2 regions of the Streptomyces sp. NPDC085596 genome follow, and region 1 is predicted to be linked to the other one. Evidence: riboswitches for the same ligand, from Rfam matches in the RefSeq annotation. Region 1 holds a riboswitch; the other holds the start of a gene.
What was found. A riboswitch is a leader RNA that binds a small molecule or an ion and turns the genes downstream of it on or off. The one in region 1 is predicted to bind glycine.
Positions count from the first base shown of each region.

Region 2: linked by a shared signal. The riboswitch ahead of gcvT (glycine cleavage system aminomethyltransferase GcvT) and the one ahead of gcvP (aminomethyl-transferring glycine dehydrogenase) in region 1 are both predicted to bind glycine.

Region 1 is NZ_JBITTC010000004.1:9,233-12,631, forward strand. Features, by position in the region: gene ACIGA3_RS13120 (DNA polymerase IV) at 1-1,146, shown strand, start outside; gene ACIGA3_RS13125 (PRC-barrel domain-containing protein) at 1,154-1,525, opposite strand; glycine riboswitch at 1,645-1,739, shown strand; gene gcvP (aminomethyl-transferring glycine dehydrogenase) at 1,915-3,399, shown strand, end outside.
Region 2 is NZ_JBITTC010000009.1:260,932-264,330, forward strand. Features, by position in the region: gene ACIGA3_RS25395 (enhanced serine sensitivity protein SseB) at 1-510, opposite strand, end outside; gene ACIGA3_RS25400 (AAA family ATPase) at 575-1,243, opposite strand; glycine riboswitch at 1,424-1,535, shown strand; gene gcvT (glycine cleavage system aminomethyltransferase GcvT) at 1,718-2,845, shown strand; gene gcvH (glycine cleavage system protein GcvH) at 2,965-3,342, shown strand; gene glyA (serine hydroxymethyltransferase) at 3,358-3,399, shown strand, end outside.

The sequences.
Region 1 (3,399 bases):
TACCGCTCGATCAGTGACCAGGTGATGGCGCTGCTGCGGGAGTTGTCCCCGCTGGTGGAGCCGCTGAGTCTGGACGAGGCGTTCGTGGATCTGGAGGCCGGGGGCACGGCCTCGGACGAGGCGTCGGCGCGGGAGGCCGGGGCGCGGCTGCGCGCCGACATCCTAGCGGTGACGGGGCTGACCGGGTCGGTGGGGCTCGCCGCCTCCAAGATGCTGGCCAAGATCGCCTCGGAGCGGGCCAAACCCGACGGCCTGGAGCTCATCGAACCGGGCACCGAACGGGCCCTGCTGGCACCCATGTCCGTGCGGACCCTGCCCGGCGTGGGACCCGCCACCGGCGACCATCTGCGGCGCGCCGGGATCACCACTGTGCTGGAGCTGTCGGAGGCGGGCGAGGACGAACTGGTCCGGCTGCTCGGCAAGGCCCACGGACACGCGCTGTACGCGATGGCGCTGGCCCGTGACGACCGGCCGGTGGTGGCCGAGCGGGAGGCCAAGTCGGTGTCGGTGGAGGACACCTACGCCGTGGACATCCACGACCGGCTGCGCATCGGCCTGGAGGTCCGCCGGCTGGCCGACCGGTGCGTGCGCCGGCTGCGCGGGGCCGGGCTGTCCGGGCGCACCATCGTGCTCAAGGTCCGGCGGTACGACTTCTCCACCCTGACCCGCTCCGAGACGCTGAGGGGGCCCACGGACGATCCGGCGGTGATCCGGGAGGCGGCCGCGCGGCTGCTGGACTCCGTGGACACCACGGGCGGGGTACGGCTGCTCGGCGTGGGGGTGTCCGGGCTCGCCGACTACACCCAGGAGGACCTGTTCGCCCAGGCGGCGGGGGAGCCGGCCGAGGAGACGCCGGAGGAGAGCGCCCCCGACTTCGGCCCGGAGAGACCCGAGCCCGCCGCGCCGGAGTGGCGGGCGGGCCAGGACGTGCGGCACCCCGAGTACGGGCACGGCTGGGTGCAGGGCAGCGGCCTGGGTCGGGTCACCGTGCGCTTCGAGACCCCGCTCTCCGCGCCGGGGCGGGTACGGACGCTGCGCGCCGACGATCCCGACCTGGCGCCGGCCGACCCGCTGCCGCTGGTGGCGGAGGTGTGCGGGCAGCGGGAGGGGGTGCCCGGCGGCAACGGGGAAACGGGCGGCGGATGAGGGAGGCTCAGGTCTCCTCGGTGCCCGCGACCTTGCCGAAGTCGCGGTCCGGGGTCCGGGAGGAGGGGCCCACGTCGAGACCGTAGTGGTGGTAGAGCTGGAGTTCCTGTTCGGGGGAGAGGTGGCGGCCCACGCCGAAGTCGGGGGCGTCCTTGATGAGGGCGCGTTCGAAGGGGACACGGAGCGCGCCCTCGACCAGTTCGCTGGGCTCCAGCGGGACGAAGGCGTCGCGGGAGAAGAGGCCGGTGCGCACCGCGGCCCACTCCGGGACGCCGGTCGCGTCGTCGAGGTACACCTCGTCTATGGTGCCGATCTTGGTGCCGGCGCGGTCGAACGCCTTGCGGCCGATCAGGCTGCGCGGATCGATGTCGGTCTGCACGATCCCTCTCCCTCCACATGGTCGCAACTCATCCGTAAGCACTACAAAAGAGCAGAATCAGTCGGGCGGCCACTCGAACGCCGCGCTCATGACCCCGCTGGTAGGCTGAACTCGGCTGCTGACCCCGTGCGGGAGAGTCCTCCGAGCAATTCGGAGGCGCCGAAGGAGCAACTCCTCCCCGGAATCTCTCAGGCCCCCGTACCGCACGGACGAGGTCACTCTGGAAAGCAGGGCGGGCGTCCACGGCTCCCGCTCTCACCGACGGTGAAAGCCGGGCTCCGCAGGTCCCCGGTGAAGCTCTCAGGTAAGAGATGACAGAGGGGGAGGCCGGTGGGCACCCGCGCCGTGGTGCCCCTCGCAGGTCGCGTCAGACCAGGAGGCCTCCGCATATGACCGCCCCTCGCATTCCGCTCGCCGAGCTCGAAGCGGGCATCCCCTTCGAGCAGCGCCACATCGGGCCCGACCAGGAGGCGCGGGCCAAGATGCTCGCGCAGGTCGGCTACGGCTCGCTCGACGAGCTGACCGCCGCCGCGGTCCCGGATGTGATCAAGAACGCCGACGCGCTCGACCTGCCGGGCGCCCGCACCGAGGCCGAGGTGATCGCCGAGCTGCGCGGCCTCGCGGACCGCAACCAGGTCCTCGGCTCCATGATCGGCCTGGGCTACCACGGCACCTTCACCCCGCCGGTGATCCTGCGCAACGTCATGGAGAACCCCGCCTGGTACACGGCCTACACGCCCTACCAGCCGGAGATCTCCCAGGGCCGTCTGGAGGCCCTGCTGAACTTCCAGACGATGGTCGCCGACCTCACCGGGCTGCCCACCTCCGGTGCCTCCCTGCTGGACGAGGGCACCGCCGCCGCCGAGGCGATGGCGCTCTCCCGGCGCATGGGCAAGAACAAGAAGGGCCTCTTCCTGGTCGACGCGGACACCCTGCCGCAGACCATCGCCGTCATCGAGACCCGCGCCGAGCCGGCCGGTGTCGAGGTCGTCGTCGCCGACCTGAGCGACGGCATCCCGGCCGACATCGCCGCCCGTGACATCACCGGCGTCCTGCTCCAGTACCCCGGCGCCTCCGGTGCCGTACGCGACCTGAAGCCGGTCATCGGGCAGGCGCACGAGCTGGGCGCCCTCGTCACCGTCGCCGCCGACCTGCTCGCGCTCACCCTGCTCACCTCGCCCGGCGAGCTGGGCGCGGACATCGCCATCGGCACCACCCAGCGCTTCGGCGTGCCCATGGGCTTCGGCGGGCCGCACGCGGGCTACATGGCCGTGCACGAGAAGTTCGCCCGCAGCCTGCCCGGCCGGCTGGTCGGCGTGTCCGTCGACGCCGACGGGCACCGGGCCTACCGTCTCGCGCTCCAGACCCGTGAGCAGCACATCCGCCGCGAGAAGGCCACCAGCAACATCTGCACCGCGCAGGTGCTGCTCGCCGTGATGGCCGGCATGTACGCCGTCTACCACGGCCCCGACGGCCTGCGGACCATCGCCCGCCGCACCCACCGCTACGCCACGATCCTCGCCGAGGGCCTGCGCGCCGGCGGGGTCGAGATCGTGCACGGCGCCTACTTCGACACCCTCACCGCGCGCGTGCCCGGCAAGGCCGCCGAGGTCGTCGCCGCCGCCCGCGAGGGTGGGGTCAACCTGCGCCCGGTCGACGCCGACCACGTCTCCCTGGCCTGCGACGAGACCACCAACCGGGCCCAGCTGGAGGCCGTCTTCGCCGCCTTCGGCGTCGAGGGAGACATCGAGGCGCTCGACCAGGCGGCCGAGGACACGCTGCCCGAGGCGCTGCTGCGCACCGACGACTACCTCACCCACCCGGTCTTCCACGACCACCGGTCCGAGACGGCCATGCTGCGCTACCTGCGCAAG
Region 2 (3,399 bases), on a different contig from region 1:
GAAGTCCACCGGGTCCTCCTGCCAGTCGGGCTCGAAGAGCCGGACCCGGCCGCCCATGGCCGGTCCGTCCAGCGGGGTGCGCCCGGCGCGGCACAGCTCGGCCACCACCTCGGGGGGCAGCGGCAGTCCGACCACACCCCCGGGGTTGACGACGACGCCCGCCTGCGGCGGCAGACCGCGCGCGAACTCCACGGCGGGCGCGACGGTGTGCGGGAGGTGCCCGCCGGCCGACTGCCGGAACTGCTCCTCGGAGCTGAAGACCGGGACGTACACCTGGCCGTCGATGTCGACGGTGGGCAGGTCTAGCGGGCCGCTGTGCGGGCCGCCGCCGTTGGGCAGCGGTATCCAGACGAAGCTGCGGGCCAGGACCTCGACGACGCGGGCGCCGGCCGCGGGTATGCCGAGGGAGGCGGAGAGGACCTCCTCCAGTTCGTTGCCGGGCCAACCGCCGTGCGGGTGGGGGTGTGCCTGTGCCGGGAGGTCCGCGGGAAGGTCCGCCGGGAAGTCCATGTGCCTACCGCCTGCTGGGAGTCATGCTGTGATGCAGAAGGCTATCCGGTACGGGTGCGGGGGTTCACTCGGCGAACTCGATCCGCTTCAGCCCGTCCGCCGAGGCGCGGTCCAGCAGGACCACCGAGCCGCAGCCGGCGGGACTCTCGCCGCGCTCCACGGCGCCCAGCAGGCGGGCGGTGGCGCCGCGGTGGCGGCGGAAGGCGTACCGGGACACGCCCCGGCCGCGCTCGCGCTGGCCGTGCCGGGCGGTGCCGGCGGGCACGTCGAGCAGGATCAGGTGCAGGGTGCCGCCCCGGCGGCGGGCCTCGCGGGCGAGCCACGCGCGGACCCAGGGCTGGGTGCCGCAGTCGTGCACGACGACGCCCTCGCCGGAGCCGAGCGCGCGGCGCAGCCCGGCGTAGTGGGCGAGGCGGACCAGGGGGCGGTAGAGCGCGTAGGGCAGGGCGGCGGGGAGGCGGGCGGCCCAGCGGTCGCGGGCGTCCTGGGAGTCGACGCGGTGGCCGGGGACCGTACGGCGCATCAGGGTGGACTTGCCGCTGCCGGGCAGCCCGGTGACGACGGCGAGGTCACGCGGCCCGAAGCGCAGGGTGCGGGGGCCGCCGCCCGGGCGGTCGCGCAGGTCGCGGACGACCGGCGCGGACCGCTCGGCCCGGCGCTCGTGGGCGGGCGCCGAAGGCTGCTGTGGCACCGGGATGCCGGTGGTCGTGGCGTACACCGTGGTTCTGTTCACCGTGATCGTCCTCCCCCAGTGGGCTCAGGTCATCTGGTGCCCAACCAATGTAAAGAGAAGGTAATGCGCGCGGTCGCCGGTTGGGTCCCCGAACGGCTACGGGCATGTCACAGCCGGTGGGCCCTTCAGGGCCGGGCCCTGCCGTGCGATGATGTGGCCGCCAACTGCATACCGGCCGCTTGAATCCGCGCGGGAGAGTCCCCAGACGTACGCCTGCCGTACGTCCCGTTGGGGCGCCGAAGGAGCAAGTCCCTCCCTTGAATCTCTCAGGCACCGTTACCGCGCGGGCGAGGCACATCTGAAAAGCGGGCCGCTGACGGCAGTGGCTCCACCCAAGGTGCAAGTCGTGACGACTCCCCGTGAGGGTCATGGCGAACCTCTCAGGTTCCGATGACAGATGGGGAGGAACGTTCCTCGCCATCTCCGCGTCCGGCTCCGTCCGCGCGGGGGACCCATCGCCCTGGGAGACGACCGATGAGCAGCACCGACTCCACCGCTCCGCGCCGCACCGCGCTCGACGCCGTGCACCGCTCGCTCGGCGCGACGATGACCGACTTCGCCGGCTGGGACATGCCCCTGCGCTACGGCTCCGAGCGCGACGAGCACCTGGCGGTGCGCACGCGGGCCGGGCTGTTCGACCTCTCGCACATGGGTGAGATCACGGTGACCGGCCCCGAAGCGGCCGCCCTGCTCAACTACGCCCTCGTCGGCGACCTCGCCTCGGTCGGCGTCGGCCGCGCCCGCTACACCATGATCTGCCGGGCCGACGGCGGCATCCTGGACGACCTGATCGTCTACCGGCTCGCCGAGTCCGAGTACATGGTGGTGGCCAACGCCTCCAACGCCCAGGTCGTGCTGGACGCGCTGACCGAGCGCGCGGCCGGCTTCGACGCCGAGGTCCGCGACGACCGCGACGCCTACGCGCTGCTCGCCGTCCAGGGCCCGGAGTCCCCCGGCATCCTCAAGGCCGTCACCGACGCCGACCTCGACGGCCTGAAGTACTACGCCGGGCTGCCCGGCACGGTCGCGGGCGTGCCCGCGCTGATCGCCCGTACCGGCTACACCGGCGAGGACGGCTTCGAGCTGTTCGTGAAGCCGGAGCACGCGGCGCAGCTGTGGCAGGCGCTGCTGGAGGCCGGGGCCGCCGCCGGTCTGGTGCCGTGCGGTCTGTCCTGCCGGGACACCCTGCGTCTGGAGGCGGGCATGCCGCTGTACGGGCACGAGCTGACCACGGAGCTGACCCCCTTCGACGCCGGTCTCGGCCGCGTGGTGAAGTTCGGCAAGGAGGGCGACTTCGTCGGCCGCGAGGCGCTCACCAAGGCCGCCGAGCGCGCCGAGGCCGAGCCGCCGCGCGTCCTGGTCGGCCTGATCGCCGAGGGCCGCCGGGTGCCGCGCGCCGGGTACACCGTCGTCGCCGACGGCACGGTGATCGGCGAGGTCACCTCCGGCGCCCCCTCCCCCACCCTCGGCAAGCCGCTGGCCATCGCCTACGTCGACGCCGCGCACGCGGCGCCCGGAGCCACGGGTGTGGGCGTGGACATCCGGGGCAGCCACGAGCCGTACGAGGTCGTGGCGCTGCCCTTCTACAAGCGCGCCAAGTAGACACTGGCACCGGGTCCGGCCGTCCCCGGCGTGACCCTGCGCACATTTCACCCGCTCTTCAGCGGTTCGAGCCCTTTTCCCCCGACGAGCACGTCCTCGCGTACAGGAGAATTCAGGTCATGAGCAACCCGCAGCAGCTGAGCTACAGCAAGGAGCACGAGTGGCTGTCGGCCGCCGAGAACGGCGCGTCGACGGTCGGCATCACCGAGCACGCGGCCAACGCGCTCGGCGATGTGGTCTTCGTGCAGCTTCCCGAGGTCGGCGCCGAGGTCACCGCGGGCGAGTCCTGCGGCGAGCTGGAGTCCACCAAGTCGGTCTCCGAGCTGTATTCGCCCGTCTCCGGTGAGATCACCGAGGTCAACCAGGACGTCGTGGACGACCCGTCGCTGGTGAACTCCGCGCCCTTCGAGGGCGGCTGGCTGTTCAAGGTGCGCGTCGCCGCGCAGCCGGACGACCTGCTCTCCGCCGACGAGTACACCGCCTACACCGCAGGCTGAGGAGCCAGTAGCCGTATGACTGTCCTGAACACGCCCCTGCACGAGCTGGACCCGGAG